Regions from separate parts of the Pseudomonas sp. SO81 genome, predicted to be linked through region 1. Evidence: predicted binding sites of a transcription regulator. Region 1 holds the regulator's gene; each other region holds the start of a gene.
What was found. The regulator FliA, encoded in region 1, starts transcription of late flagellar genes. The targets are predictions, from matches to a motif close to CTAAAGTTTNNNNNNNNNNNGCCGNTAA.

Region 1 (7,781 bases):
CGGCCATCGGCGCCCATGCCGGTGAGCACCACGGCCAGCACCTTGTCGCTGAACGACTTGGCGGCGGAGCCGAAGGTGATGTCGACGCAGGGCTTGTAGTTCAGGCGCTCGTCACCCGGGAGAATACGCACCGAGCCGCGCGGGTCGACCATCATCTGCTTGCCGCCGGGAGCCAGCAGGGCGAGGCCAGGGCGCAGCAGATCGCCGTCCTCGGCTTCCTTGACGGTAATCCGGCACAGCTTGTCCAGACGCTCGGCAAAAGCCTTGGTGAAGGCCGCCGGCATGTGCTGGATCAACACGATGGGCGCCGGAAAGTTGGCCGGCAGCTGGGTCAGCACCCGCTGCAGGGCGACCGGGCCGCCGGTGGACGTGCCGATGGCGACCAGCTTGTAGGATTTACGCTTTGGGGCGCCACTGGGCGCCGCCGGTGCGGGAGCTGTGCTAGGCCGGCTGGCGGCCGGAGCAGGCGCGGCAGTCGCCGGGCGCGCCGAGGCGCTGGACGTGCTGCTGGCAGGAGCAGCGCTGGGCGTCGCGCTGAAGGTGCTGTAGCGGCGGTTGCTGCGAGCGATGGTATGCACCTTCTCGCACAACATGGCCTTGACCTTCTCGGGGTTGCGCGAGATGTCCTCGAAGTTCTTCGGCAGGTAGTCGACCGCACCGGCATCCAGCGCATCGAGGGTAACGCGGGCGCCCTCGTGGGTCAGCGAGGAGAACATCAGTACCGGCGTCGGACAGCGCTGCATGATGTTCCGCACGGCCGTGATGCCGTCCATCATCGGCATCTCGTAGTCCATGGTGATCACGTCCGGCTTCAGTGCCAGGGCCTGATCGATGGCCTCGCGGCCGTTGGTGGCGGTACCGACCACCTGGATATCGGGGTCGGCGGAGAGAATCTCCGAGACCCGGCGGCGGAAGAAGCCGGAATCATCCACCACCAGGACCTTGACTGCCATAAACACTCCAGAGCGACTGGCCGGGCCAGCCGTGATCAATCAGATGCGACGTGCGTAGCGCTTGAGCATGCTCGGCACGTCGAGGATCAGGGCGATGCGCCCGTCGCCGGTAATGGTAGCGCCAGACATGCCGGGCGTGCCCTGCAGCATCTTGCCGAGCGGCTTGATCACCACCTCTTCCTGGCCCACCAGCTGATCGACCACGAAGCCGATGCGCTGGCTGCCCACGGTAAGGATCACCACATGCCCCTCACGCTGCTCCTCGCTGGATGCGCCATTGACTAGCCAGCGCTTGAGGTAGAACAGCGGCAGCGCCTTGTCGCGCACTATCACCACTTCCTGACCGTCCACCACGTTGGTGCGCGACAGGTCGAGGTGGAAGATCTCATTGACGTTGACCAGCGGGAAGGCGAAGGCCTGGTTGGCCAACATCACCATCAGGGTCGGCATGATCGCCAGGGTCAGCGGCACCTTGATGATGATCTTCGAGCCCTGGCCCTTGGCCGAGTGCACGTTGATGATGCCGTTGAGCTGGGAGATCTTGGTCTTCACCACGTCCATGCCCACGCCACGGCCGGACACGTCGGAAATCTCGGTCTTGGTCGAGAAGCCCGGGGCGAAGATCAGGTTGTAGCACTCGGTCTCGCTCAGGCGGTCGGCTGCGTCCTTGTCCAGCAGGCCCTTCTCCACCGCCTTGGCGCGGAGAATTTCCGGGTCCATGCCTTTGCCGTCGTCGGAGATCGACAACAGGATGTGGTCACCTTCCTGTTCGGCGGAGAGTACCACTCGCCCACCGCGCGCCTTGCCTGCGGCTTCGCGCTCCTCCGGCCCCTCGATGCCGTGGTCGACGGCGTTGCGCACCAAGTGGACCAGCGGGTCGGCCAGGGCCTCGACCAAGTTCTTGTCGAGGTCGGTCTCTTCGCCGATCAGCTCCAGGTTGATCTCTTTCTTCAGGTTGCGCGCCAGATCGCGGACCAGGCGCGGGAAGCGCCCGAATACCTTCTTGATCGGCTGCATGCGGGTCTTCATCACCGAGGTCTGCAGATCGGCGGTGACCACGTCGAGGTTGGACACGGCCTTGGCCATGGCCTCGTCGCCGCTGTTCAGACCCAGGCGCACCAGGCGGTTACGCACCAGCACCAGTTCGCCGACCATGTTCATGATCTCGTCCAGGCGCGCGGTATCGACCCGCACCGTGGTTTCCGCCTCGCTGGCGGCACCGGCTGGCGCACCACCTGCGGCAGCTGCTGCTGGCGCCGGCGCCGCAGCGGCGGCCTTGACCGGCTCGGGCTTGGCCGTCGGTTTGGCGGCAGGCTTGGCCGGTTCGGCCTTCTTCGGCTCAGCCTTCTTGGCGGCCGGGGCAGCGGCGGCAGGCTTGGCAGCGGGCGCGGCGCCCTCGTCGGGGCCGGTGAACTTGCCCTTGCCATGCAACTGATCGAGCAGTGCTTCGAATTCGTCGTCAGTGATCTCGTCGCCCCCTGCAGCTGCGGGGGCGGCGGCTACCGGCTTGGGCGTAGGCGTCGGCTCTTCGGCGGAGAACTTGCCCTTGCCGTGCAACTGGTCGAGCAGCGCTTCGAATTCGTCGTCGGTGATCTCGTCACCGCCGGCTGCCGGCGCGGGAGCGGCAGGCTTAACCGAAACGGCAGGAACCTCATCCGCAGCGAATTTGCCCTTGCCATGCAACTGGTCGAGCAGCGCTTCGAATTCGTCGTCGGTGATTTCGTCGCCGCCGGCCGCCGGCGCAGGCGCTTCCGCCGGCTGATCGCCGATGGCATCCAAGAGCTGTTCAAACTCGCTGTCGGAGATGTCTTCAGCGGCGGCCGCTTCCGGCTCCGGTTCGGCCACGGCGGCCAGTTCGTCGGCGCTCTCCGGCTCGGCCAGGCGCGACAGCGCGGCCAGCAGCTCGGGAGTCGCGGGAGTCACCTCAGTACGCTCGCGCACCTGGCTGAACATCTCGTTGACCGAGTCCAGCGCCTGCAGCACCACATCCATCAGTTCGGCGGTAACGCGACGCTCACCCTTGCGCAGGATGTCGAACACGTTCTCCGCAATGTGGCAGCACTCCACCAGCTCGTTCAGCTGGAGGAAGCCCGCGCCACCCTTGACGGTGTGGAAACCACGGAAAATCGCATTGAGCAGGTCCATGTCATCGGGTCGGCTTTCCAGCTCGACCAGTTGTTCGGACAGCAACTCAAGAATTTCGCCGGCCTCTACCAGGAAGTCCTGGAGGATTTCTTCATCGGCGTCGAAGCTCATCGGTGCGCTCCAAAGGCTCTGTTAGAGCCTTAAAATCCAAGGCTGGACAGCAGATCGTCGACGTCGTCCTGACTGGACGCCACGTCCTCACGCTTATCGGCATGAATCTGCGGACCTTCACCCTTGGAAGGCTCTTTTTGTTGTTCTTGCTCGGCGCGGAGCACGGCATGGTCGTGTTCGATGCCGGCGAAACGGTCGACATGGCTGGCCATCAGCACCAGCTTGAGCAGATTGCTTTCCACTTCGGTGACCAGTTGGGTCACCCGCTTGATCACTTGCCCGGTGAGGTCCTGGAAGTCCTGCGCCAGCAGGATGTCGTTCAGGTGGCCGGACAGTTTCTGGCTGTCGCGCTCGCTGCGGGCGAGGTACAGCTCGATGCGTTTGGCCAGGTCACGGAAGGCGTCGGCGCCCATCTCGCGGCGCATGAACTTGCCCCACTCGGCCGACAGGCTCTGCGCCTCGTCGCCCAGGTCGTTGACCAGCGGCGCGCTCTGCTCGACCAGATCCATGGTGCGGTTGGCCGCCTTCTCGGTCATTTTGACCACGTAGGACAGACGCTCGGTGGCATCGGAGATCTGCGAGATTTCCTGGGCGCCCGGCATGTGCGGGTCGATCTGGAAATTGACTATCGCGTTGTGCAGCTCGCGGGTGAGCTTGCCGACTTCCTGGTACAGGCCGTGATCGCGCGCCTTGCTCAACTCGTGGATCAGCTGTACCGCTTCGCCGAAGCGACCCTTCTCAAGGCTGTCGACGAGTTGGGTAGCATGTGTCTTCAGGGTCGATTCGAGTTCGCCCAGGGTTGAATCATCGTGTGCCATAGCGCCCTCGCGGCGGACATCAGCCGTTAACCCGTTCGAAGATCTTCTCGATCTTCTCCTTAAGCACCTGGGCGGTGAACGGCTTGACCACATAGCCGTTCACACCGGCCTGGGCGGCCTCGATGATCTGCTCGCGCTTGGCTTCCGCAGTCACCATCAGTACCGGCAGGGTCTTCAGGCGGTCGTCGGCGCGCACCGCGCGCAACAGGTCGATGCCGGTCATGCCGGGCATGTTCCAGTCAGTCACCAGGAAGTCGAAGCTGCCGCTCTGCAGCATGGGCAGAGCGGTGTTGCCGTCGTCGGCCTCCGCGGTGTTGGTGAACCCCAGATCACGCAGGAGGTTCTTGATGATCCGTCGCATCGTCGAAAAATCGTCAACGATGAGGATTTTCATGTTCTTGTCCAAGTCGACCTCCGTACAGTCCTAAACGCCTCCGGCAGCCCGGTAGCGTCGCAAATCATGAAACCGGCTCGCCGTCAGCTGGCCCGCCACTCGCCCAGCCTGGACCGCAAACGCGCGGCGCACTGGCTGTGCAACTGGCTGACCCGGGATTCGCTGACCCCCAGGACTTCGCCGATTTCCTTCAAATTCAATTCTTCGTCGTAGTACAGCGACAGCACCAGGCGCTCGCGCTCCGGCAGGTTGGCGATGGCATCGGCCAGGGCCGCCTGGAAGCGTTCATCTTCCAGACCATGCAAGGGCCCTCCGTGACTGCTGCTGACATCCTCGTGCAGACCGCCGCTCTCGCCGTCCTGAACCAGGTCGTCGAAGCTGAACAGGCGACTGCCCAGAGTGTCGCCAAGGATGCCGTAGTAATCCTCGAGACTCAATTGGAGTTCGGCCGCAACCTCTTGATCTTTAGCGTCTCTTCCGGTGCGCGCCTCGATTGCACGAATCGCGTCGCTGACCATGCGGGTATTGCGGTGTACCGAACGCGGCGCCCAGTCGCCCTTGCGCACCTCGTCCAGCATGGCGCCGCGGATGCGGATGCCGGCGTAGGTTTCGAAGCTGGCGCCCTTGCTGCCGTCGTATTTTTTCGAAGCTTCCAGTAGACCGATCATGCCCGCCTGGATCAGGTCGTCGACCTGCACACTGGCCGGCAAGCGTGCCAGCAGGTGATAGGCGATGCGCTTGACCAGGGGCGCGTAGCGCTCGATCAATTGGTGCTGGGAATCCTGCGCCTGCGCCTTGTTGTACATGCGTAGTCCACTGGCTGCTGTCATACGGCCGTACCCGCGATCGGTTGCTGCACCAGACGCTCGACGAAGAACTCCAGATGGCCGCGCGGGTTGGCCGGCAGCGGCCAGGTGTCGACTTTCTGGGCGATCGCCTTGAACGCCAGTGCGCATTTCGAGCGCGGGAAGGCTTCGTATACCGCGCGCTGCTTCTGCACGGCCTTGCGTACGGACTCGTCATAGGGCACTGCCCCGACGTATTGCAAAGCCACATCGAGAAAACGGTCGGTTACCTTGGTCAGCTTAGCAAACAGATTGCGCCCTTCCTGCGGCGTATGGGCCATGTTGGCCAGCACGCGGAAGCGGCTCATGCCGTAGTCGCGATTGAGCAGCTTGATCAGCGCATAGGCGTCGGTGATCGAAGTCGGCTCGTCGCAGACCACCACGATGACTTCCTGCGCCGCGCGCACGAAGCTGACCACGCCGTCGCCGATGCCGGCGGCGGTGTCGATGACTAGGACATCGAGGTTGTCGCTGATGTCGCTGAAGGCCTGGATCAGGCCGGCATGCTGCACCGGCGACAACTGCACCATGCTCTGCGTGCCCGAGGCGGCCGGCACGATGCGCACGCCGCCGGGACCCTGGATCAGCACATCTTTGAGATCGCACTCGCCGGCGATCACGTCGGCCAGGGTGCGCTTGGCGGTCAGGCCGAGCAGGACGTCGACGTTGGCCAGGCCCAGGTCGGCGTCCATCAGCATGACCCGGCGACCGAGGTCGGCCAGCGCCAGCGACAGATTCACCGACACATTGGTCTTGCCGACACCGCCCTTGCCGCCTGTGACTGCGATCACCTGTACGGGATGCATACTACCCATGTTCTTCTCTTACCTTGACTTGCCTGGACTGGGCTGGTCGGGCAACCACACCGACCCTTTCCTAACACTAGAACGCCTTGCACGCTGCCGCCTGCCTTATCCCACGCGGCGCGCCGGGTGGTGGTACAGGCCGGCGAACATATCCGCCATGGCCTCCTCGCTTGGATCTTCGGCGGTCTGCAGGCTCACGGCGCGACTCACCAGCTGATGGCTGCGCGGCACCTGCAGATCGTCCGGAATCTTCGGCCCATCTGCCAGATAGGCTACCGGTAGATGCTGGCTGATAGCCAGCCCCAGAACTTCACCCAGGTTGGCGGCTTCATCGACCTTGCTCAGGATGCACCCGGCCAGGCCGCACTGCTTGTAGCTGTGATAGGCGGCCTTGAGCACCTGAGCCTGGCTGGTAGCGGCCAGCACCAGATAGTTTTTCGATTTGACCCCACGCGCGGCCAGACTCTCCAACTGCAGACGCAGAGCCGGATCATTGCCTGGCAGGCCGGCGGTATCGATCAGCACCACTTTCTTGCGCGCCAGCGGGGCCAGGGCCTGAACCAGGGACTGGCCCGGGTCGACCTGGGTCACCGGTACGTTGAGGATGCGACCGAGGGTCTTGATCTGCTCCTGGGCGCCGATGCGGAAGCTGTCCATGCTGACCAGGGCGATGCTCTGCGGGCCGTATTTCAGCACGTAGCGCGCCGCCATCTTGGCCAGGGTGGTGGTCTTGCCCATGCCGGCCGGGCCGACCAGGGCGATCACACCGCCCTCTTCCAGCGGCTCCACTTCGGGCGTCTTGATCGCATGAGCCAGGTGGGCCAGCAGCATGCGCCAGGCCTGACGCGGCTCGGCGACTTTGGCCACGCGCTCCAGCAGGGCCTTGGACAGCTCGGCGGACAGGCCCATGCGCTGCAGGCGGCGCCACAGGTTGGCCTGTTGCGGCTTGCGATTCTGCAGCTGGCCCCAGGCGATGGAGCCCAGCTGTACTTCGATCAGCTCGCGCAGGCCGTGCAGCTCGAAGCGCATGGCATCCAGGGCGCGCTGATCCACCGCAGCGGCAGCCGGCTTGATTGCGGGCTGTGCGGCGGCCACCGGGCGCTGAGCCTTGACGGCGGTGGCCGGCAGCTCCGGGGCGACCAGCGATTCGTTGGCGAACAGCTGGCGGTCCTTGCGCTCGTCGGCCACGGCGCGAATGGTCAGCTCGGCCTGGGCATTGGCGATCTTCGCCTGAGTCTTGCGCAGCTCGGCTTCCAGCGCCGGGTTGGCCTGACGTGCCGGAGCGGTCGGCTGGTAGTCCAGGGCAGCGGTCAGCTCCACGCCACCGGCCACACGGCGATTGCCGATGATGGAGGCATCGGCGCCCAGCTCATCACGCACCAGTTTCATGGCGGTACGCATATCGGCGGCGAAGAAGCGTTTGACTTGCATGGCTTAGAACCCTCAGTTCTGGCCGACCGTAGCAACGATCGTGACCTGCTTGTTATCCGGTATTTCTTGGTAGGCCAGTACGTGCATGGCCGGTACGGCGAGCCGCGCGAATCGCGAGAGCATCGCCCGGACCGGACCGGCTACCAGCAGGATCACCGGTTTGCCGAGCATTTCCTGGCGCTGCGCCGCTTCCACCAGGGAGCGTTGCAGCTTCTCGGCCATGCCGGGCTCGAGGAGGATGCCATCCTCGGAGCCCTGACCGGCCTTCTGCAGGCTAT
Region 2 (7,781 bases), 240 kb from region 1:
GCTTGTCAAAACTTGATGTCAGCTTTTCCCGCCTGCCGGGTTTTCGCGTTGCCGAATAAAAAACCCGGCCGAGGCCGGGTCTTCATCTGCTGCGCGGGGCTTACTGGTCGAAGTCGTCCCAGCCGCCCATTTCCTTCCAGCGATTGACGATGCCGCAGAACAGCTCGGCGGTCTTCTCGGTGTCGTAGCGCGCGGAGTGCGCTTCTTTGCCGTCGAAGTCGATGCCGGCGGCCTGGCAGGCCTTGGCCAGCACGGTCTGGCCGTAGGCGAGGCCGGCCAGGGTGGCGGTGTCGAAGCTGGAGAAGGGGTGGAACGGGTTGCGCTTGAGGTCGCAGCGAGCCACGGCGGCGTTGAGGAAGCCGAGGTCGAAGCTGCTATTGTGGCCGACCAGGATGGCGCGCTTGCAGCCATTGGCCTTGATCGACTTGCGCAGGCCCTTGAAGATCTCGGTCAGCGCGTGCTCCTCGCTCACCGCCTGACGCAGCGGGTGATCCAGCTTGATGCCGGTGAACTCCAGCGCCGCCGCCTCGATATTGGCGCCCTCGAAGGGCTCGATGCGGAAGAAGTGGGTGTGGTCCGGATAGAGGAAGCCGTCCTCGTCCATGGCGATGGTGGTCGCCGCGATTTCCAGCAGGGCGTCGGTGGCGCTGTTGAAGCCGCCGGTCTCCACGTCCACCACCACCGGCAGGTAGCCGCGGAAGCGCGCGGCCATCGGGTGGCGCGGGCCAGGGGGCAGGCTGCCGTCGAGTTCGTCGTCGAAGTTGTCTTCGCTCACGCTTGATCCTCCAGCAGGCGCCATTGCAGTTTCTCGCCGGCGCGCAGCGGGATCACCAGGTTCTCGCCCAGCGGCAGTTCGCTCGGGCCGGTCCACTCCTCGCGCACCAGGGTGATGCGGTCGGTGTTGCGCGGCAGGCCGTAGAAGTCCGGGCCGAACTGGCTGGCGAAGCCCTCCAGTTTGTCCAGCGCATTGCGCTGCTCGAAGGCCTCGGCATACAGCTCGATGGCTGCATGTGCGGTGTAGCAGCCGGCGCAGCCGCAGGCGGCTTCCTTGGCGTGCTTGGCGTGTGGCGCCGAGTCGGTACCGAGGAAGAACTTCGGATTGCCACTGGTGGCCGCATCCAGCAGGGCTTCCTGGTGGGTGTTGCGCTTGAGAATCGGCAGGCAATAGAAGTGCGGACGAATGCCGCCGACCAGCATGTGGTTGCGGTTGTACAGCAGGTGATGCGCGGTGATGGTAGCGCCCACATTGGCCGGAGCGGCTTTTACGAAGGCGGCGGCATCGCCGGTGGTGATGTGCTCGAACACCACTTTAAGCGTCGGGAAGCGCTCGACCACGCGCGTGAGGTGCTCATCGATGAAGCGTTTCTCACGGTCGAACACGTCGACTTCGGCGCGGGTCACTTCGCCATGCACCAGCAGCGGCAGGCCGACTTCGGCCATGGCTTCCAGGACGTGGAAGATGTTGTCGATGCTGGTCACGCCGGAATCGGAGTTGGTGGTGGCGCCGGCCGGGTACAGCTTGGCGGCATGCACGAAGCCGCTGGCCTTGGCGGCGCGCACGTCTTCCGCGCTGGTCTTGTCGGTGAGATAGAGCACCATCAGCGGCTCGAAGCGGCTGCCGGCAGGACGAGCCGCCAGAATGCGCTCCCGATAGGCACTGGCCTCGTCGGCGTTGCGCACCGGCGGCACCAGGTTGGGCATGATGATGGCGCGGGCGAAGGTCCGCGCGACATCGCGGACGGTGTGCTGCAGGACGGCACCATCGCGCAGATGGATGTGCCAGTCGTCTGGGCGCAGCAGGGTAATGCGGTCGGACATGGGGATTCCCGGCAGGTAAAACGTGGACGAATGCTACCAGTTTTGCCGGCCAGACGGCCTATCAAGTTTCCGCTGTGGTGGCCGATACGGGCTTTGAAAGCCGTATCTCCCCACGGAGCCGATCTTGCGCCAGCCCAGCTTCCTCCTGCTCAGCCTGTTTGCCAGCCTGCCTTGGTGCACGCCGGCTGCGGCCATCACTTTCCAGACGCGCATGGAGAAAGTGGAGTGGAAGGTCGAGGGCGACCAGTTCGAATGCCGCCTGAGCCAGCCCATCGCCGACTTCGGCAGCGGCGAGTTCGTCCGCCGCGCCGGCGAGCAGGCCACATTCCGCCTCAGGGCCCGCGAGCGCTGGCTGGGTGCCGGCTCGGCGACACTGCTGGCCGCCGCCGCACCCTGGCAGCCGGGGCGCGGTGACATCAATCTCGGTGCGTTGAGCATCGGCAGCGGCGAAGTACCGTTCAATAGCAACCAGGAACAGGCCGGGCGCCTACTCACCGGCTTGATGGAGGGACGCAGCCCGCTGGTGCGTCATCGCACCCTGCAGGGCGGCGATAGCCTGGAAGTGCGCCTGTTGCCGATCAAGTTCAACCAGGCCTACAACGACTACCTCAAGTGCACCGTCGGCCTGCTGCCGGTCAATTTCGACCAGATCCGCCAGACCCAGCTGGGCTTCCCCGGCGGTGGCACCACACTGGAGCCGCTGGCCCAGGCCAAGATCGACATCATCCTCGACTTCATCAAGGCCGATCCGACCGTCAACCGCATCCAGCTCGACGGCCATTCCGACAACTCCGGCAACCGCCTGACCAACCGCGACACCTCACGCCGTCGCGCCGTGGCGGTGGAGGAGTACCTCAAGTCGCGCGGCATACCGGCCGAGCAGATCATCGTGCGCTTCCACGGCGAACGTTATCCGCTGGTGAAGAACAGTGGCGAGGCCAACCGGGCGAAGAACCGCCGGGTGACCATGACCCTGTCCCGCGAGCCGGTAGCGGAAACGCCAGCCGAGCCCGCGCCGAGCGCTCCGCCGTCCGCCAGCGAGCCGACGCCCGCCGCAGAGGCTCCGGCGGCTCCCGCGGCGAAATCCTGACGTCGCGCCCACAAATAAAACTGTCGCTTTGTCGCTAGTGTCTGTCGCGCCCCTGTAAATCGGCCGGAACGGCCGGTAGAATCGCTGGTTTTCCGTACAACCCCGTGGAGTTGATTGGCATGGCGGACGTTAAGAAGGTAGTTCTGGCCTATTCCGGTGGCCTGGACACCTCGGTGATCCTCAAGTGGCTGCAAGACACCTATAACTGCGAAGTGGTGACCTTCACCGCCGACCTCGGCCAGGGCGAAGAGGTCGAACCGGCCCGCGCCAAGGCTCAGGCCATGGGCGTCAAGGAAATCTACATCGACGACCTGCGCGAAGAATTCGTCCGCGACTTCGTCTACCCGATGTTCCGCGCCAACACCATCTACGAAGGCGAGTACCTGCTGGGTACCTCTATCGCCCGTCCGCTGATCGCCAAGCGCCTGATCGAGATCGCCAACGAGACCGGCGCCGACGCCATCTCCCACGGCGCCACCGGCAAGGGCAACGACCAGGTGCGCTTCGAACTGGGCGCCTACGCGCTGAAGCCGGGCGTAAAGGTGATCGCCCCCTGGCGCGAGTGGGACCTGCTGTCCCGCGAGAAGCTGATGGACTACGCCGAGAAGCACGCCATCCCGATCGAGCGTCACGGCAAGAAGAAGTCGCCGTACTCCATGGATGCCAACCTGCTGCACATCTCCTATGAAGGCGGCGTGCTGGAAGACACCTGGACCGAGCACGAAGAAGACATGTGGAAGTGGACCAAGTCGCCGGAAGCGGCGCCGGACACCCCCACCTACATCGAGCTGACCTACCGCAAGGGCGACATCGTCGCCATCGACGGCAAGGACATGACCCCGGCCGCCGTGCTGGCCGAGCTGAACCGCATCGGCGGCGAAAACGGCATCGGTCGCCTCGACATCGTCGAGAACCGCTATGTCGGTATGAAGTCCCGCGGCTGCTACGAGACCCCCGGCGGCACCATCATGCTGCGCGCTCACCGTGCCATCGAGTCGATCACCCTGGACCGCGAAGTGGCCCACCTGAAAGACGAGCTGATGCCCAAGTACGCCAGCCTGATCTACACCGGCTACTGGTGGAGCCCGGAGCGTCTGATGCTGCAGCAGATGATCGACGCCTCGCAGACCAACGTGAACGGTGTGGTGCGCCTGAAGCTGTACAAGGGCAACGTTATCGTGGTCGGCCGCAAGTCCGACGACTCACTGTTCGATGCCAACATCGCGACCTTCGAGGAGGACGGCGGCGCCTACAACCAGGCGGACGCGGCGGGCTTCATCAAGCTCAACGCCCTGCGCATGCGCATCGCCGCCGGCAAGGGCCGCAAGCTGTTCTGATAAGCTGAAACCCTGCGCCAAACGAACCCCGGCCATGAGCCGGGGTTCTGTTTTCATAAGCCCGCACCAGGGCAACGATGAGGAAAACCTGATGAGACTGCTGCACACCATGCTGCGCGTCGGCGACATGGATCGCTCCATCGCCTTCTACACCGAAGTACTGGGCATGACCCTGCTGCGCCGCAAGGACTACCCGGACGGCCAGTTCACCCTGGCGTTCGTCGGCTACGGCAACGAGGCCGAGAACAGTGTGATCGAGCTGACCTACAACTGGGGCGTCGACCACTACGAGCTGGGCACCGGCTACGGCCACATCGCCCTGGAAGTGGAAGACGTCTACAAGGCCTGCGAGGACATCCGCGCCCGTGGCGGCAAGATCACCCGCGAGCCGGGGCCGATGAAGCACGGCACCAGCATCCTGGCCTTCGTCGAGGATCCGGACGGCTACAAGATCGAGCTGCTGTCGCCCAAGCGCAACGATTGACAGCTGCTATGCTTTGTAAGTAAAAGCTTACAAAAGCAATGGCCATTTGCCTGGCCATCGAGGTGTTCCATGACGGCTGATCCCCAGGCGCTGCGCCTGATCCGGGTTGTGCAGGAGCTGTCGATGGCGAGGGATGTGGACCGGGTGGCGGAGATCGTCCGTCGCGCGGCCCGCGAGCTGACCGGTGCCGACGGCGCCACCTTCGTTCTTCGCGATGGACAGCAGTGCTTCTATCGCGACGAGGACGCCATTTCGCCCCTGTGGAAGGGGCAGCGCTTCCCCATGAGCCTGTGCATCAGCGGCTGGGCCATGCTCAACCGCCAGGCCACGGTGATCCCGGATATTTACCTGGACCCGCGTATCCCGCATGAGGCCTACCGGCCGACCTTCGTCAAAAGCCTGGTCATGGTGCCGATCCGCACCCTGGACCCGATCGGCGCCATCGGCAACTACTGGGCCAGTCCGCATACCGCTACTACCGAGCAGGTCGAGCTGCTGCAGGCGCTGGCCGATTCCACCTCGATCGCCCTGGAGAACGTGCAGGTCTACTCCGAACTGGAGCGCAGAGTCGAGCAGCGCACCGGGCAACTGGTGGAGGTCAATCATCGCCTGCAGGCCGAGGTGCGCGAGCGCGAGCGGATGGCGGCGGAGGTGCGCCAGCTGTCGCTGACCGACGAGCTGACCGGGCTGCGCAACCGTCGCGGCTTCCTGCTGCTCGCCGAGCGCGAGCTGGAGTCGGCGCGTCGCCGCGGAGGGCGCTGCCTGTTGCTGTATGCCGATCTGGATTATCTGAAACAGGCCAACGACCGCTTCGGCCATGCCGCCGGCGACGCCATGCTGATCGATGCCGCACAGCTGCTGCGTTCGCTGTTCCGCAGCACCGATGTGGTCGCCCGTCTGGGCGGCGACGAGTTCGTGGTGCTGGCCAGCGACTACACCAGCAGCGAAGAAGTGCTGTTGCGTCTGCATCACGCGCTGGAGGCGTTCCGCCGCGATACCGGGCGGCCGCTGTCGCTGAGCGTGGGGCTCGCCGAGTCTTCTCTTCGCGGTGTTGGCGACCTGGATGCCCTGCTGCAGCAGGCGGATACCGCCATGTATGCCAACAAGTGCGCGCGCCGCCGGCCGCTGGCAGTCAATCAGTAACGAAAAAGCCCCGCAGTGCGGGGCTTTTTTCGATCCGACCTCAAAAGTCGTAATCGTAGTCGTTCAACTGTCGCTGCAGGCGTCGCTCATCGAGCAGGTTGTCGATGATGCGGCGCTTGGTCAGATTGGTCTTGGCGACCTCTACCGTGCGCTCGGGGCTGTCTTCCACCTCTTCGGCGACAAAGTCATCTTCGAGTTCTTCTTTGCCAGTGCTCATGTATCACTCCAGCTTTCGGAATGCTGATGGCGCACCTTATAGCGACAAAGCCAGAGCCGGTAAAAAAGATTTTTTCAATCGGTACTATGCCCGATTCAATGGCTTTTCAATCGTCGGAGGTCTTCGCCTTGTACTCGCACAGGTCCTCGATGCGGCAGGCGCCGCAACGCGGCTTGCGTGCCTGGCAGACGTAGCGGCCGTGCAGAATCAGCCAGTGGTGCGCGTCCAGGAGGAATTCCTTGGGCACGAACTTGACCAGCTTCTTCTCCACTTCCAGCACGTTCTTGCCCGGGGCGATGCCGGTGCGGTTGCTGACGCGGAAGATATGCGTGTCCACCGCCATGGCCGGCTGGCGGAAGGCGGTGTTGAGCACCACGTTGGCGGTCTTGCGGCCGACGCCCGGCAGGGCCTCCAGGTCTTCGCGGTTGTCCGGCACCTGGCTGCCATGTTTCTCGACCAGGATGCGGCAGGTCTCGATGACGTTCTTCGCCTTGCTGTTGTACAGGCCGATGGTCTTGATGTACTCGGAGAGGCCCTCGACACCCAGCGCATAGATGGCTTCCGGGGTGTTGGCCACGGGGTAGAGCTTGGCCGTGGCCTTGTTCACACCGACGTCGGTGGCCTGGGCGGAGAGGATCACCGCGATCAGCAACTCGAACGGCGTGGTATAGGCCAGTTCGGTCTTGGGCTCGGGGTTGTCTTCGTGCAGGCGGCGGAAGATCTCAAAGCGCTTGGCGGCGTTCATCGGGCGTCGTCTTGATTGAAGTGGCGGAGCAGGGCAAGCAACAGGCCGAGCAGGATAAAGCCACCGGCGGCGTGCGTCAGCAGTGGCATGCCGGTCGACCAGTGCCAGCCGCTGGCGGCGGGCCCCAGCAGCCAGTCGGCATGGGCGAACAGGCTGCCGTGGCCGAGCAGCTCACGCAAGGCGCCGAGTAGCACGGCGACCAGCGCGAAGATCAGGGCGGGCCTGAGGCCATCCAACGCGGAGTTTTGATCACTCAGGGCCAGCGCGAGGCAGGGCAGGATCAGTAGCGGTAGGAACAGCTCGAGGGCGCCGGCCAACTCGGTGCTGAGCAGCTGCAGCGTCAGCGCCGCGACGCTCGCGAGGATGCCGCCAATCACCAGGGCGGCCAGCACCAGGTGGTTGTCGTGCAATCGGCTACGCAGCGGGGCCAGCAGCAGGCCGCAGAGCGGCAGAACCAGCAGGCCGCACAGGCCGATGCCGAGGGCCTTGATCAGCAGATCGGTGCAGCCCAGCAGGGGCGCCAGGGCGAGCAGCTGCAGGGAGCGCTTCATGGCTGCGCCTCCAGTAGCCGCTCGTGCTCGGCATCGAAGAAGCGCAGGGCGCGCTGCAGGGCGTCGGTCACCGCGCGCGAGGTGATGGTGGCGCCGGCGATCTGATCGACCTGGCCCTGGTCGGCACGCAGCGTCCAGCTGGCTGCGTTGTCGCTCAGTGTCTTGCCGGCAAAGCCGCTCACCCAGGTGGCGCGGTCGGGAGCCAGCAGATCGGCCAGGCCGGGCGTCTCCTGCTGCTGCAGGACCTTGCTGGCGTGCAGCTGGCCATCCGGGGTTATCGCTACCAGCAGGCGGATCGGTCCCTCGTACCCTTTACCGGTCACTGGCAGCAGCACGGCGCTGGGCCGGCCATTCAGGCTGGCCAGGTAGCCCAGCTCGGCGCGAGCGTTGCCTAGC
Region 3 (7,781 bases), 1.6 Mb from region 1:
CTCATGACGGCTGCCTGACGCCAGCGGCCCACAAGGCCGCCAGCCCGGGGCCTGGCCCCACCCTCAACCCTCCTGCCGACGTCCGGTGCAGGCCACAAGCCCGCGCCACGGGCACGGCCGCGCCCGCGAAACCGCGCGGGCGCCATCCACCACACGGAAGCAACATGGACCTGACCTGTTTCTCGCAGAGCTACGCCGAAGCCCGGCAGAAATTCCTCGACGCCTGCGCCGCCAGCGGCCTGGCCGTCGAAGCGCATATCCACCCCCTGAAAGGTCGCGACGGCGAAGAGCTGGCCATGGACGTGGCCCGCCTCGGCCCGGCCGACGCCGCCAACCTGCTGGTGCTGAGCAGCGGCTGCCACGGTGTGGAAGGTTTCTGCGGCTCGGCCGTGCAGATCGACCGCTTGCGCGACGCGGCCTGGATGCAGCGCTGCCAGCGCGACGACCTGGCCGTGCTGTTCATCCATGCGCTCAACCCGCACGGCTTCTCCTGGCTGCGCCGGGTGACCGAGGACAACGTCGACCTCAACCGCAACTTCCTCGACTTCACCCAGCCGCTGCCGGACAACCGCGACTACCGCCGGGTCGCCCACCTGCTGCTGCCGCGCCGCCAGCCTCCCACCCTGCCGACCACCCTCGGCCTGGTCGGCTATTCCCTGCGCCACGGACGCATGGCCCTGCAGGGCGCCATCTCCCGCGGCCAGCACAGCGACCCGCAGGGCATGTTCTTCGCCGGTACCGCGCCGACCTGGAGCAACCAGACCTTGCGCCAGGTGCTGCGCCAGCATGGCCAGCAGTGCCGGCGCATCGGCTGGATCGACGTGCACACCGGCCTCGGCCCGCGCGGCTTCGGCGAGCGCATCTACAAGGGCGACAACAGCCCGGAGTCGATGCAGCGGGCCCGGGCCTGGTGGGGCGACAGAGTGACCAGCAGCCAGGACGGCAGCTCCACCTCCGCCGCCCTCAACGGCACCCAGGACCTGGCGACGATGACCGAGTGCGCCCAGGCCGAGTACAACGGCCTGACCCTGGAGTACGGCACCCTGGCCGGGCTCAAGGTGTTCAACGCGCTGCGCGCCGACCACTGGCTGTACCGCAACCCGCAGGCACCCGCCGCCCAGCAGGAGCGGATCAAGCGCCAGCTGCGCGATGCCTTCTACGTCGACGCGGATGACTGGAAGCAGCGGGTCCTGCAGCAGGCCCGCGAGGTGCTCGAGCAGACCCTGGCCGGGCTCGCCGGACCGCTGACCCGCCACTGAGCCAGCAGCGGCCTCAGCGCAGCTCGAGGCCGTGCTTGCGGTACAGCGCCTGCACCCAGCCCTCGCGGTACAGCTGCCGCAGGTTGTCCTGCAGGCGCTGCAACTCGCCGGGGTCCATGCGCGGGTGGCAGGCGATGTCTTCCATCAGGGTCAGGAACGGCAGCACCTCGCGCGGGCGCGGGCTGGCCGGGAGCGAGTCGACCACCGCCGAGCTGGTGGCCCACAACCGTGCGCGGCTGCGCTGCAGCATGCTCAGGTTGAGCGACTCCTTGTTCGAGTAGATCACCTCCACACCGATGCTCTGCAGGTACTCGCCGGCGCCGGAGCCCTGGTGGCTGAGCACGCGCAGGCCGCGCACCTGCTCCAGGCTGCTCAGCTGCAGGTTGTCGTCGGCCTTGGCGTACAGCCCCAGGCGCGACACCAGCAGCGGGCCGACCCAGGCGAATTGCGGCTCGCGTTCCTGCTGGCGTTCCACCAGCAGCACGCAGCTGCGCTCCTGCTGCTGCACCTGGTGCAGGGCTCGCTGCAGCGGCATGAAGCTCAGTCGGTAGGCGATATCGGCGCGGCGGAACAGCTCGGCGGTCAGCTCCGGCACCAGGCCGCTGGCGCTGCCATCGGGGCGCTGCTGCACCAGCGGCGCGCGCTCCCAGGCGAACAGCTGCAGCTCGGCCGCCGCCAGCGGCAGGCTGAACAGGCTCAGCAACAGCAGGCTAATCCCACGCACGCAGGGCCTCCTCGTACGGCAGGGTGCGCCCGGGCGGGCGCTCGTTGTCCAGGCGTGGCCAGGGTGCGCCGGGCTGGCTCAGCCACTCGCCGGCCGGGCGCGGGGCATTCAGCGCCGGCGCGCAGGCGTGTTGCTGACGCTGGCCGACGACCTGCAAGTGGCGATCGAAGGCCAGGGCCAGATTGCCCAGGGCCTGGCTCGCGCTGAGCTTGCCCGACACCGCCGGGTGCAGCTGGCGCCACCACAGGCTGGCCATGCCGCTGTAGTCCGGCACGTTGGCGCCGGTAGGCGTCCAGCGCCGCGCCGCGCGGCTGCGGTAGAACTCGACCAGCCCGCCCAGGCGCGGCGCCTCGGCCAGCAGGGCCGGCGAGTCGAGATCGGAGCGGCGAATCGGGGTCAGACCGACCAGGGTCTTGCGCAGCGACACGCTCTTGGCGGTGACGAACTGGGCGTACAGCCAGGCCGCCTGGCGCTGGCGCAGCGGCGTGGCCTTGAGCAGGGTCCAGGCGCCGACGTCCTGGTAGCCGGACTTCATGCCGTCGCGCCAGTAGGCGCCGCGGGGCGACGGCGCCACCCGCCACTTGGGCTTGCCCTCGGCATCCACCACCGGGCTGCCGAGCTTGGTGTAGTCGGCGGTGAAGGCGGTGTACCAGAAGATCTGCTGGGCCACGTGGCCGCGGGCGGCGACATTGCCGGCCTGGTTGAAGCTCATCTGCTGCGCCTCGGGCGGTGCGTAGCGCTGCAGCCAGTCGACGTACTGCTGAATGGCGTAGACCGCTGCCGGGCTGTCCAGCGAGCCACCGCGGGCGACGCTGGCGCCGGCCGGGCGGCAACCCTCGACGCGGATGCCCCAGTCGTCCACCGGCACGCCGTTGGGCAGGCCCAGATCGCCCACCCCGGCCATGCCCAGCCAGGCGTCCGACAGGCGCCAGCCGATGGAGGGGTCGAAGCCGCCGTAGTCCATGTGGCCGTAGACGCGCTGGCCATCCAGCTCGCCGACCTGTTCGGTGAAGAAGGCGGCGATGTCCTCGTAGGCCGACCAGTTCTGCGGCACGTCCAGCTCGTAGCCATAGCGCTGGCGGAAGGCCTTGCGCAGCTCCGGGCGCTCGAACCAGTCGCGGCGGTACCAGTAGAGGTTGGCGAACTGCTGGTCGGGCAGCTGGTACAGCTTGCCGTCGGGGGCGGTGACGAAGGGCAGGCCGATGAAGTCGCCCAGATCCAGGGTCGGCAGGGTCACGCTGGCGCCTTCGCCGGCCATGAAGTCGGACAGCACCAGCACCTGGCCGTCGCGGAAGTGCTGACCGAGCAAGTCGCTGTCGCTGACATATGCGTCATACAGCGGCAGGCCGGTCTCCTGCTGGGTGCGCAGCTTGTTGACCACGTCGTCCTCGCCGCTGATCTCGTGGATCACGCGGATGCCGGTCAGCCGAGTGAACAACGGCGCCAGAACATTGGTCTCGTACCAGTGGGTGTCGATGCGCTCGGCGATCACCCGCACCTGGGTGCCGGCGAACGGCTTGCCGGCTGCGGCGAACCAGGCCAGCTCGGCGCGCTGCTCGGCGGCACTCAGGGAACTGGGCTGCAACTCGGCCATGGCCTCCAGCAGCGGATCGGCCGCCTGCGTGGCCGTGCTCAGCAACAGGCCGAGCAATATCGCAGCGCGCATCCGAGGCTCCTTTTCTAATTATGCGCTGAGTCTAGGCGACTGCCCGGCGCCGCCGCCAGAGCAGCCTGCGACTGATGGTCCCAGGCAAGACCGGCTTTTTGCAGCTATAGAAAGAGGAGGGATGGCCGACATAGCGATAACTACACATAAGCATCACATACGGTCACAGGATGACCGACCGATGGCCTTTAGCCATTAGTTGGCTTTCTGTACACTTCGCGCCCCCGACTTGGGTACCTGCCATGCTGAAGAATCTGTCACTGACCCTGAAGTTGTCGCTGCTGCCCGCCGTCGCCCTGCTCGGCCTGCTGCTGTTCGTGGGCTACACCTCGGTGCAGCTGTCGGCCAACGATGCCCGTCTGGATACCCTGGAGACCCACAGTTTCCCCACCCTGGAGAAAGCCGACGCGGTGAACTTCCAGTTCTCCCGCCTGCCCGGCCTGCTAAACAGCGCCGTCGCCGCCGGCGAGCTGTCGACCCTGGACGAAGCGCGCCAGGTGCTGGCCGAGATCTCCAATCTGCAGCAGGCCCTGCAGCCACTGACCCGCGCCAACGACGAGCGCGCCGGCGAACTGGATGCCTGGCGCCAGGCCATCGGCCGCTACGCCGACAACGCCCTGCCCTCCTCCGAGCAACTGATCAAGGGCAGCGCCGGCTTCGAAGACCTGCGCCCCAACCTGGACCGCATGGCCAGTGACCTGGCCGCCGCGCAGAAGCTCGGCGAGACCTTCCGCGCCCATGCCTATGAAGACTTCCAGAGCACCCTGGGCCAGGCGCGTACCGACAACGCCGAGACCACCCGCGTCGGCTTCATCCTCACCGCATTGCTGGTCGGCCTGGTCGGCCTTGGCGCCTGGGTGATCATCCGCGGCATCATGGGCAACGTGCACGGCGTGATCGATTCGCTGAAAGCCATCGCCCGCGGCGACGGCGACCTGACCCGCCGGGTCAACGTCGATTCGCGCGACGAGATCGGCGAGATGATCCAGCTGTTCAACGGCTTCCTCGACAAGCTGCAGGGCACCATCCGCCAGACCATCGACGCCGCCAGCCCGCTGGGGCAGATGTCCCAGGAGCTCTATCGCCTGACCCAGGACGCCACCCAGAACGCCCGCTCGCAGCAGGGTCATACCGACTCGATCGGCCGCGACATCCAGACCATGACCAGCAGCATCCAGGAAGTGGCGCAGCGCTCCCAGCAGGCCTCCGAAGGCGCCGGCGCTGCCTCGCGCCAGGCCGGCAATGCCCGCGAGAGCATCGGCAGCCTGTCCAGCAGCATCAGCGACCTGGGCAGCAGCGTGATGGGCGCGGTGCAGGCCATGGAGCAGTTGGAGGAAGAGACCCAGCAGGTGGGCTCGGTGCTCACCGTGATCCGCAGCATCGCCGAACAGACCAACCTGCTGGCGCTCAACGCCGCCATCGAGGCCGCCCGCGCCGGCGAGCAGGGTCGCGGCTTCGCCGTGGTCGCCGACGAGGTGCGCAACCTGGCGCAGAAGACCGCCGCCTCCACCGCCGAGATCCAGCAGATCATCCAGCGCCTGCAGAACAGCGCCAACGGCGTGCTCAACGTCATGACCGCCAACGGCGAGAAGGCGCAGAACAGCATCGAGCGCTCGGTGGAAGCCACCCGCATGCTCGAGTCCATCGCCGTGGCGGTGGGCCAGATTGACCAATTGAACGCCGGCATCGCCCAGCTCACCCAGGAGCAGATCGGCCTGTCCAGTTCCATCCAACAAGAGACCCAAGTGTTGCAGCAGGATGCCCAAGCAACCGCACATGGGGCCGAAGCCACCGCACGCCTAGGCGAGCAGCTGGTCAGCACAGGAGACCACCTGCGCGCGGCAACGGCCCAATTCCGCGTTTAACCCATTCAATGGAGCATCACCGCATGACTACTGCCCGCGTCCTCGGCCTGGCCATCTGCCTGGCCAGCACTTCGGCATTCGCGCTGGAACAAGGCGAAGCCCTCATCAACGGTTTCGGCACCGTCGGCGTCACCCACCTGGGTGGTGAAGACGACGGCCGCGGCTACGGTCTCTCCGGTCAGACCAAAGACTCCTGGCGCGGCGACCAGCTGAGCAAGTTCGGCGCCCAGCTGACCTACGGCGTCACCGACACCGTCGGCCTGACCCTGCAGACCACCGCCAAGGCCTACTCCGACGAGTGGAAAGCCAACCTGGAATGGGCCTACCTGTCCTGGCAGAGCACCGACAACCTGATGCTGCGCTTCGGCCGTCTGCGCACCCCGGTGTACATGTACTCCGAGAGCATCGACGTGGGCTTCGCCTACCCCTGGCTGCGCCTGCCGGACGAGGTCTACAGCCAGGTCCAGCTGTCCAACTACGAAGGCGCCGATCTGGTCTACAACCTGCCGCTGTCCTTCGCCACCGTCTCGTTCCAGGTCGCCGGCGGTGTCGCCAAGAACCGTGACTACTACCTGTACGACGAAGAATTCGACATCGACTACGACAACGTCTTCGGCGCCAGCGTGAGCATGGCCACCAACGACTACGGCACCTTCCGCGTCGGTTATGTCGAGGCCGATATCGAGACCGAGATCTCCGGCAGCTTCACCGACATCTTCGGTCGCCCGAGCTCGGCCACCCTGCTGGCCCTGGACAAGGACAAGGGCAAGTTCACCTCGATCGGCTACCAGTACGACAACGGTACCTGGCTGACCGCCAACGAGTGGACCAGCCGCGTCATCGAGAACGACAACACCCACAGCACCGACTCGTTCTACCTGATGGGCGGCCGCCGCTTCGGCGACTTCCTGGCTCATGTCACCTACGCTCAGCTGGACGAGGACGAAGGCCGCCAGAACTCCTGGACCCTCGGTCTGAACTACAACATCCTGCCGACCGTGGTGCTGAAGGGCGAGTACAAGCGCGTGGACACCAACGGTGGCTACGACGGCGTGTTCGTACGCAACTCCCAGGAGCTCTACGACAACACCGTCAACGACCGCACCAACGGCCTGCTCGGCGTACCGGCCCGCAACTACGACGGCGACATCATCAGCGCCGGCGTCGACTTCGTCTTCTGAGGAGCATGCACATGAAGCTGTCCATTCGCATCCTCCTCGCCGCCGCCAGCCTGGGCGCTGCCGCCCTGGCCCAGGCCGAGGTCGCCGTGATCGTCAATGCCGGCGCGTCCGCCGCACCGTCGCAGTCCGACGTCGCCAACATCTTCCTGGGCAAGAACAAGTCGCTGAAAGGCGTCGACCAGAAAGACTGGAACCCGACCAAGGAGAAGTTCTACACCGCGGTCACCAACAAGAACGAAGCCCAGCTGAAGTCCTACTGGTCCGGCCTGGTGTTTACCGGCAAGGGCCAGCCGCTGCCGAGCGTGGCCGGCGACGCCGACGTGGTCGCCAAGGTGGCCGCCGAAGCCGATGCCATCGGCTACGTGGACAAGGCCGCAGTGACCGACAAGGTCAAGGTGCTGTTCACCCTGCCCTGATTTCGGGGTAGCGCGATGAAAGAGGCCGGTGGGGCAACCCACCGGCCTTTTTCATGCCTGGCGCATCTCTGCCACCAGAATCGCCAGCAGCTCCCCGGCCGGTAGCTCCCGCGCCAGCGGTGCGCCCTGGCCAGCCCATTGCGCGGCGAAGTCGTGGTTGCCTCGGGCCACAGCCGCTGCCTGCAGGGCCTTGGTGGCGTCATAGGTGTAGGAGTAACCGGGCAGCGCCGGGGCACCGGGCCTACCCAGCTCGCTGAACCCCCGATTGGGCAACCCGCGAGCGGGGCGCCCGGACATCGCCGCGGTGATCTGCGTGCGATGGGCCTTGTCGCTCTTGAGCGCCGCGCGGTAGGCGGCGTTGGCCAGCGACTCCGGACACAGCACGAACGCCGTGCCCATCTGTACGCCGGCGGCGCCGAGGGCCAGCGCGGCGTTGATGCCGGCGCCATCCATGATCCCGCCTGCCGCAATCACTGGCCGGTGGCTGCGAGATGTCAGCACCCGCACCAGGGCCAGGGTGCCGATGCCGGAGTCGCCCCGCTCCGGCTCGAACAGCCCGCGGTGACCGCCCGCCTCGATGCCTTGCGCCACCAGCGCATCGACCCCGGCGGCCTCGGCCAGCTCGGCCTCGGCCACGCTGGTGACGCAGGCCAGCAGGCGGATGCCGGCC

Region 2: a site for FliA is predicted at 1,879-1,906, ahead of OH686_RS03855 (flagellar protein MotY). Genes of this name have one in related genera too.
Region 3: a site for FliA is predicted at 3,754-3,781, ahead of OH686_RS10225 (methyl-accepting chemotaxis protein). Genes of this name have one in related genera too.

Annotation. Positions count from the first base shown of each region.
Region 1 is NZ_CP126126.1:570,776-578,556, forward strand. It holds gene OH686_RS02655 (protein-glutamate methylesterase/protein-glutamine glutaminase) at 1-953, opposite strand, end outside; gene OH686_RS02660 (chemotaxis protein CheA) at 993-3,209, opposite strand; gene OH686_RS02665 (protein phosphatase CheZ) at 3,239-4,027, opposite strand; gene OH686_RS02670 (chemotaxis response regulator CheY) at 4,047-4,421, opposite strand; gene fliA (RNA polymerase sigma factor FliA) at 4,505-5,251, opposite strand; gene fleN (flagellar synthesis regulator FleN) at 5,248-6,081, opposite strand; gene flhF (flagellar biosynthesis GTPase FlhF) at 6,178-7,503, opposite strand; gene flhA (flagellar biosynthesis protein FlhA) at 7,516-7,781, opposite strand, start outside.
Region 2 is NZ_CP126126.1:806,805-814,585, reverse strand. It holds gene rnt (ribonuclease T) at 101-775, opposite strand; gene pyrC (dihydroorotase) at 772-1,818, opposite strand; gene OH686_RS03855 (flagellar protein MotY) at 1,943-2,908, shown strand; gene OH686_RS03850 (argininosuccinate synthase) at 3,028-4,245, shown strand; gene gloA (lactoylglutathione lyase) at 4,337-4,729, shown strand; gene OH686_RS03840 (GGDEF domain-containing protein) at 4,799-5,872, shown strand; gene OH686_RS03835 (PA3496 family putative envelope integrity protein) at 5,913-6,089, opposite strand; gene nth (endonuclease III) at 6,196-6,834, opposite strand; gene OH686_RS03825 (Rnf-Nqr domain containing protein) at 6,831-7,385, opposite strand; gene OH686_RS03820 (RnfABCDGE type electron transport complex subunit G) at 7,382-7,781, opposite strand, start outside.
Region 3 is NZ_CP126126.1:2,141,403-2,149,183, forward strand. It holds gene OH686_RS10205 (CapA family protein) at 1-7, shown strand, start outside; gene OH686_RS10210 (M14 family metallopeptidase) at 165-1,259, shown strand; gene OH686_RS10215 (substrate-binding periplasmic protein) at 1,273-1,983, opposite strand; gene OH686_RS10220 (ABC transporter substrate-binding protein) at 1,970-3,649, opposite strand; gene OH686_RS10225 (methyl-accepting chemotaxis protein) at 3,892-5,514, shown strand; gene OH686_RS10230 (hypothetical protein) at 5,538-6,695, shown strand; gene OH686_RS10235 (phosphate ABC transporter substrate-binding protein) at 6,707-7,111, shown strand; gene OH686_RS10240 (NAD(P)H-dependent flavin oxidoreductase) at 7,163-7,781, opposite strand, start outside.